DNA from 3 places in the Dactylosporangium sp. NBC_01737 genome. Region 2 is predicted to be linked to each of the others. Evidence: riboswitches for the same ligand, from Rfam matches in the RefSeq annotation. Region 2 holds a riboswitch; each other region holds the start of a gene.
The links. A riboswitch is a leader RNA that binds a small molecule or an ion and turns the genes downstream of it on or off. The one in region 2 is predicted to bind cobalamin.
Positions count from the first base shown of each region.

Region 1: linked by a shared signal. The riboswitch ahead of OHA72_RS39875 (ribonucleoside-diphosphate reductase subunit alpha) and the one ahead of OHA72_RS59565 (VWA domain-containing protein) in region 2 are both predicted to bind cobalamin.
Region 3: linked by a shared signal. The riboswitch ahead of bluB (5,6-dimethylbenzimidazole synthase) and the one ahead of OHA72_RS59565 (VWA domain-containing protein) in region 2 are both predicted to bind cobalamin.

Region 1 covers NZ_CP109153.1:8,775,405-8,777,600, reverse strand. The annotation lists gene OHA72_RS39875 (ribonucleoside-diphosphate reductase subunit alpha) at 1-1,118, opposite strand, end outside; cobalamin riboswitch at 1,313-1,535, opposite strand; gene OHA72_RS39870 (permease prefix domain 1-containing protein) at 1,652-2,196, opposite strand, start outside.
Region 2 covers NZ_CP109153.1:12,908,343-12,910,538, forward strand. The annotation lists gene OHA72_RS59565 (VWA domain-containing protein) at 1-1,273, opposite strand, end outside; cobalamin riboswitch at 1,330-1,455, opposite strand; gene OHA72_RS59570 (hypothetical protein) at 1,554-1,799, shown strand; gene OHA72_RS59575 (copper resistance CopC family protein) at 1,827-2,196, opposite strand, start outside.
Region 3 covers NZ_CP109153.1:12,617,723-12,619,918, forward strand. The annotation lists gene OHA72_RS58105 (hypothetical protein) at 1-118, opposite strand, end outside; gene bluB (5,6-dimethylbenzimidazole synthase) at 231-851, opposite strand; cobalamin riboswitch at 892-1,096, opposite strand; gene OHA72_RS58115 (metallophosphoesterase) at 1,107-1,826, opposite strand; gene OHA72_RS58120 (MBL fold metallo-hydrolase) at 1,836-2,196, opposite strand, start outside.

The DNA of each region.
Region 1 (2,196 bases), 4.1 Mb from region 2:
GCCTTCCCCTCCTGCTCCGCTGCGCGGTACGCCTCGTCGAAGGCCGCCCCGTACAGGTCGGGCAGCTCCGGCGCCCCGGCCGGGTCGATGAGCGACCAGTCCGCGTCGGCCTCGACGCGGCGCATGAACTCGTCGGGGATCCAGTTGGCGAGGTTGAGGTTGTGGGTGCGCCGCGCGTCCTCGCCGGTGTTGTCCCGCAGTTCCAGGAACTCCTCGACGTCCGGGTGCCACGGCTCCAGGTACACGCAGGCCGCGCCCTTGCGCCGCCCGCCCTGGTTCACGGCGGCCACGGACGCGTCGAGGGTGCGCAGCCACGGCACGATGCCGTTGGACAGGCCGTTGGTGCCCCGGATCAGCGCGCCCCGCGACCGTACCCGCGACCACGAGATGCCGATCCCGCCCGCGAACTTCGACAGCTTCGCCACCTGCGCGTACCGGTCGTAGATCGAGTCGAGCTCGTCACGCGGCGAGTCGACGAGGAAGCACGACGACATCTGCGTGTGTGCCGTGCCGGAGTTGAACAGGGTCGGCGAGCTCGGCAGGTACGCCAGCGACGACATCAGCCGGTAGAACCCGATCGCCTCGGCGGGGGTGGTCGACAGCCCGCACGCGACCCGCAGCAGCCAGTACTGCGGCGTCTCCACCACCAGCCGCGTCGAAGGGTGCCGCAGCAGGTACCGGTCGGCGACGGTGCGCAGCCCGAAGTACTCGAACCGCAGGTCCGCGGTGAGGTCGACGGCGTCGTCGAGCTTGCGCGCGTTGACCGCCACGAACTGCGCGGTCCCGGCGCCGATCAGCCCCTCGGCGTGCCCGACCCGGATCGCCTGGCTGAACGACGCGATGCCCTGCCCGCGGACCTCCTTGTCGAGGTACGCCGCCAGCAGCCGCGCCGCGAGCCGCGAGTACTGCGGCTCCTCACCGATCATGTCCGCCGCCGTCTGGATCGACAGCCGGTCCAGTTCCGCGGTGGTCGCGCCGTCGTACAGGCCGCTGATGGTCTTCGTCGCCACCCGCAGCGGGTCGACGTCGTCGAGGTCGTCCGCCCACCGCCCGACCGCCCGCACGATCTTGTTCACGTCGACCGGCTCGGCCGCGCCGTTGCGCTTGCGGACCTGCATCTGCGCCCGTCGCTGGACCGGCGCATCCTGCGCGGTCGTCTGCGTGAGTGTCACCCTGGTGCTCCTCTTGCTCGTCTCCGGAAAGAGGCGAACGCGGGACACGCAGGCGGGGACGGCACGGCTCGCCTGGCGGTCCGGGCACGTCACAGCCGTCGGCCGTCCCACGCGGCCTCGGACCGCCGCACCCGGTCCTCCGGCGTGCGGCGCTGCTGGCAGGTCTTCGGACTCGCGGGCACGGTCACGGCGCTCGCCGCGAACCTCCTACCGGCCGTCACTTCCCAGGCCCGGATGGCCCAGTGTTCACTCGACGGCTTTCGTTCCTGCTCACCGCTGCGGGGCAGTCCCGGTCTCGCACCGGGTTCCCTCTTGCCTCGACCGGACTGGATACCCGGCCGAACCAGCTGCGCCACGGACTATATCTGGTGGCAACCGGGAACACGCACACCACATGTCGTGCCGGCGTGTCGCATCACGATCACCGGCCGCCGGGGGTCGCCGGCGGCCAGGATCGTCCCGTGGTCACGGGTTGGCGGTCAGGCGAAGTCGAACAGCGGCGGGAAGGCGAGCACGACGATCCACGCCCAGGCGGCGTAGACCGGCAGGTGGCGGGTCTGCCACAGCTCCAGGGCGGCGAACCTGCCCTGGCGGCGGATGAAACGCAGCAGGAGCAGTGCCGAGCCGGCCAGGTTGACCAGCAGGATCACGTTTTCGCCGAGGGCGGCGGCCTTGTTGGGGGTGGTGCCGAACTCCGTCACGCGGCCGGTGATCTCGATGAGCACCAGGAAGTCGATGGCGAGGGCACTGAGCACCAAGGCGAGCTGGAGCTTGTCGAAGCCGCCGGGCGGGGCGAGGGGGTCGCGGGCGGAGATGGAGTACAGCAGCAGGCCCAGGACCACGACCAGCAGCAGGTCGAACAGGATCAGGGCCTCGCGCTCGACGTCGATGCGGGAGGCGGTGACGCCGACGGCGATGAGGAACGCGAGCAGCACCGCCGTGAACAGCGGGGTGAACAGGCGGGTCAGGACGGGGGCGATGTTCTCCACCACGCTCTGCTTGGCCTCCACCAGCCAACCGGCGA
Region 2 (2,196 bases):
TGACCGGCCCGCCGGAGGATTCACCCGGCGTGGGTTCGACCTGCGAGGGCGGCGCCTGCGCGGCGTGATCGCCGGTGGGCGGCGGACCTGTCGGCGGCGGACCGGGGTTGTCCGGTGCGCCGCCAGGACCGCCGCCGCCGTCGCCGGAATCGGCCGGTTCTCCGGCGGTGGACGGGCCGCCGGTATCAGGGTCGTCGTCGGGATCGTCGGGGTTGGCGGGGTCGTCGTCGGCGTCGTCGTCCGGGTCGTCGGAGTCGTCGCCGAGCTCCTGGTCCAGGATCTCCTCCAGGCGCTCCTGATCCGCGCCCGGCGGGTCGAGCGGGTCGCGCCGGCGCCGGTGCGGCAGGGCGAGCCGGGCCGCGTCGCGCAGGTCGTCCTTCGTCACCACGGTCCGGCCGTGCCAGGCGGCCAGCGCGACCGCGGTGCGGGCCACGACGATGTCGGCGCGCAGCCCGTCCACCCTGTAGGCCAGGCAGATCCGCGCGATCCGGTCCAGCTGACGGTCCGGCAGCGTCACCCCGGGCAGCGCGCGCCGGGCGGTGGCGATCCGGGCGGCGAGCGCGGCGTCCTCCTCGATGAAGCGGGCCGCGAACGTCTCGGGGTCCAGCTCGTACGCCAGGCGCCGCCGCACCACCTCGGCCCGGGGTGCGGGCGTGGTCGGCGACGTGACCCCGACGACCAGGCCGAACCGGTCGACGAGCTGCGGGCGCGGCTCGCCCTCCTCCGGGTTCATGGTGCCGACGAGGAGGAACCTGGCGGCGTGCTTGACGGAGACCCCGTCGCGCTCGACGTGGGCGCGGCCCATCGCGGCGGCGTCCAGGAGCAGGTCGACGAGGTGATCGGGCAGGAGGTTGACCTCGTCGACGTAGAGCACGCCGCGGTGGGCGGCGGCGAGCAGGCCGGGCTCGTAGGCCTTGACCCCGTCGCCGAGGGCCCGCTGCAGGTCAAGGGTGCCGACGACCCGGTCCTCGGTCGCGCCGACGGGCAGCTCCACCAGAGCGGAGCGGCGGCGCGAGGCGGGCGTGTCCAGGGAGTGCGGGCCGTCGGGGCAGGACGGGTCGGGCGCGGCCGGGTCGCAGGCGAAGCGGCAGCCGGCGACGACGTCGACCTCCGGCAGCAGCGTGGCGAGGCCCCGCACGACGGTCGACTTGGCGGTGCCCTTCTCACCCCGGACGAGGACCCCGCCGATCGCCGGGGACACGGCCGTGAGCAGCAGGGCGAGGCGCAGGTCGGGCAGGCCGACCACGGCCGAGAACGGATACGGCGACGTCAACGGGCACATCCTTATCGAGCGGGTCCGCGCCCGCCGGTCATGGCATGAGCGGCCGGAGTCTCCTGACTCCCGGATCGCCGCCGCCCCCCGACCTTCCGGCCGTGTGCGGCCGTGGTCCGAGCCCTGGAGGGTGGCTCCCCGGTCACAGTGGCGGGACCGTCCCAGACTCGCACTGGGTTCCTCCCTATGACCGCTCGGGGTTCATCGTGTCCCACGGCTCCCAGTGACGTCAACGTGACCCAAATCCTTCGGTACCGCCGGACCGGGCCGAACAGGTGACGTGGGCAGGACCGTGGCGCACGCCCTCCTGTGTGTCGTGCTGACCGCAGGTCTGCTGGTCGCGGCCGTGCACCGGCGGCTGCCGCCGCTCGCGCCGGAGACGTCGGTGGCGCCGCCCGGCACCCGCGCCATGTGGCTGAGCGACGCGCAGGTCGAGCAGTACCAGCAGCGGGTCGTCGCCGACCCCGGGTTCGCCGACCGGCTCACCGGCCAGATCCAGCTGACCTGCGGATCCGCGACCAGCTGAGCGCCCCGATCGCGGCGGCCGTCCCCGTTACCGGAGGGCGGCCCTGCGGCGTTTCTTCTCCGGCTGCACCGGTGCCCGCCGGGCGGCGAGCCAGATCATGGCGCCGACACCCACGATGAGCAGCCCCGGCAGCAGCCAGTCGGTGAGCACGAACGGCGTCGCCGGGGTCGCGGGCGGCGGCAGCGCCTGCTGCGGCCCGGCGGTCGGCCCGGCGGTCGCCGCCGGGGCGCTCTCCTTGCTCAGCGCCCGGGTCAGCGCCTCGGACGGCCCGGCCGTCGGCGCGGTCCAGCCCGCCGGTGCCGCCGTCGCCGGGCCGCTGTAGGTGAACCGCAGCTGCCCCTTCACCGCCTCACCGTCGGAGGCGACCGACTGGTACGCCACGACGTACAGCCCCTGC
Region 3 (2,196 bases), 290 kb from region 2:
AGCACATGCCGTAGCAGTAGTTGTTGCAGAGCCTGGTCAGCCGCACCGCGCCCGCCTTGCGGACCACGATCTTCTTCATCTCGGTGCTGGTGCCGGTTTCCGTGGTGGCCTGTGCCATTGGGATTCGCCTCCTCAGACGATGGGTGGATCACGTTGCGTAATGAGAATGGCACGCAGCGTAACTATCGTGGAGTCACCCGGATGACACTTCGGCCCTGCCTAGCCGACAGCTACCAGCGGTCGTGATGCAGCGCCTCGACCAGCGGAATCCTGCTACGCCAGCCGTGCCGTTCGAGGTCCGGCACCGCCTCCAGGTGCGTCACCGGGCCGAGGCACAGCCACGCGACGGGGCGGATGCCGTCGGGGATGCCGAGCAGGTCACGGACGAACGGCTCGCGGTAGAACGACACCCAGCCCACGCCGAGACCCTCGGCGGTGGCCGCCAGCCACAGGTTCTGGATGGCGAGGCAGACCGAGTACAGGCCGGCGTCGGCGATCGCGTGCCGGCCGAGCACCGCCGGACCGCCGCGACCGGCGTCGTAGGTGACGACCACGGACAGGGTCGACTCCAGTACACCGTCGATCTTGATGCGGGCGAACGTCCCGGCGGCCGCACCGTCCAGGGTGGCGGCGAACGTGTCCCGCTCCTGCCGCACGTGGTCGTGGAACGCGCCGCGCAGGCCGGGATCACGCACGAGGACGAAGTCCCACGGCTGCGACAGCCCGACGCTGGGCGCCGCGTGGGCCGCGCCGAGCACGCGGTCGAGGACCTCGGCGGGGATCGGCGCCCCGGTGAACTGGCCGCGCACGTCGCGGCGGCGGTGCACGACGTCATACAGGTCGGTGCTCATGTGGGCAGGCTCCCGCTGCTCAGGCCGGCCCCGGCGCGGGGCGGGCGGTGAACGCGAGGCCGGTCTTCGGACTCTCGGATCAACGCCTGACCGTCCGCCTTCCCAGCCCGCAGGCCAGTGACCGCACACGTTGTCGCGCGTGCATGGACGGCAGCTCCCCGATCACCGCGGCGGGCCCGTGCCGGATTCACACCGGCTTCCCGATTCTCCCCGGTCGCCCGGGGCACCTCGCATCAGTTCATGCCGCCGGTGAGCTTAGACGCACAGCCGGAAGTGTGTCGTGAGGCGGCCGTCCCGCAGGAGGTGGAACGCGAGCGCCGGCGGCGCCTCCGGCCGGTCCGGTGGCTCCCAGGGCAGCAGCATCGTGGACTCGACGCCCGGTGCGGCCAGGACCGGCACGCCCGCGAACGTGCTCACCGCGGCGCTGTGGACGTGGCCGCAGAGGACGGCGACCACGTCCGGGTGCCGGCCGAGGACCTCGGCGAGCCGGCCCGCGCCGAGCTGGCGGACCTGGTCCGCGGCGGGCTTGCCGACCGGCACCGGCGGATGGTGGCAGCACACGAACGCGGGCGTGCCGGCGGTCGCCGCGAGGGTGCGGTCGAGCCAGTCGAGGGTGTCGTCGTCCAGCCGGCCCTCGGCATGCCCCGGGACGCTGGAGTCGCACAGCGCGAACACGGTCCCGGCGACGGTCTCGACCCGGTTCACGGGACCGGTCGCCGGCGCCTCGTCGAGGAGTTCGCCACGGAACACGGACCGGTCGTCGTGGTTGCCCGGCAGCGCCAGCACCGGCACGCCGAGCTGCTGGAGCTTGCCGAACAGCGCGTACTCGGCGGCCAGGCCGTGATCGGCGACGTCGCCGGTCACCACGATCGCGTCGAGCGGGCGCTGCAGGCCGCCCAGGTAGGCGACGACCCGATCGAGGCGGTCCGGCGGCTCCGATCCGATGTGGAGGTCGCTGAGGTGGGCGATGAGCACCCCATCCGGTTACCCCAGCAGCGCCGCGCTACCCGCGGCTTCGAACGCGGCGCGCACGTCGTCGGGGCCCTCGGTGAAGTGGGCCCAGCTGTCGACGTGGACGGGCAGGACCGTCTTCGCGCCGAGGAGGCGGGCCGCCTCGAGCATGCCGGCGGCGCCGAGGGTCAGGTCGGCGTCGCCGAGCAGGACGGTGCGGGCCTTGCCGCCGAACAGGATCGCGACGTCGACGGCCGGGAAGCGGTCGGCGATCCGCGCCACGACATCCAGGGAGGCGTTGTCGCCGCTGACGTAGACGGTGGGCAGGTCGTCGCCGTGCAGGACGAAGCCGGTGACCGGGCCGGTGAGGTGCTCGGTGCCGTCGGGGCCGTGC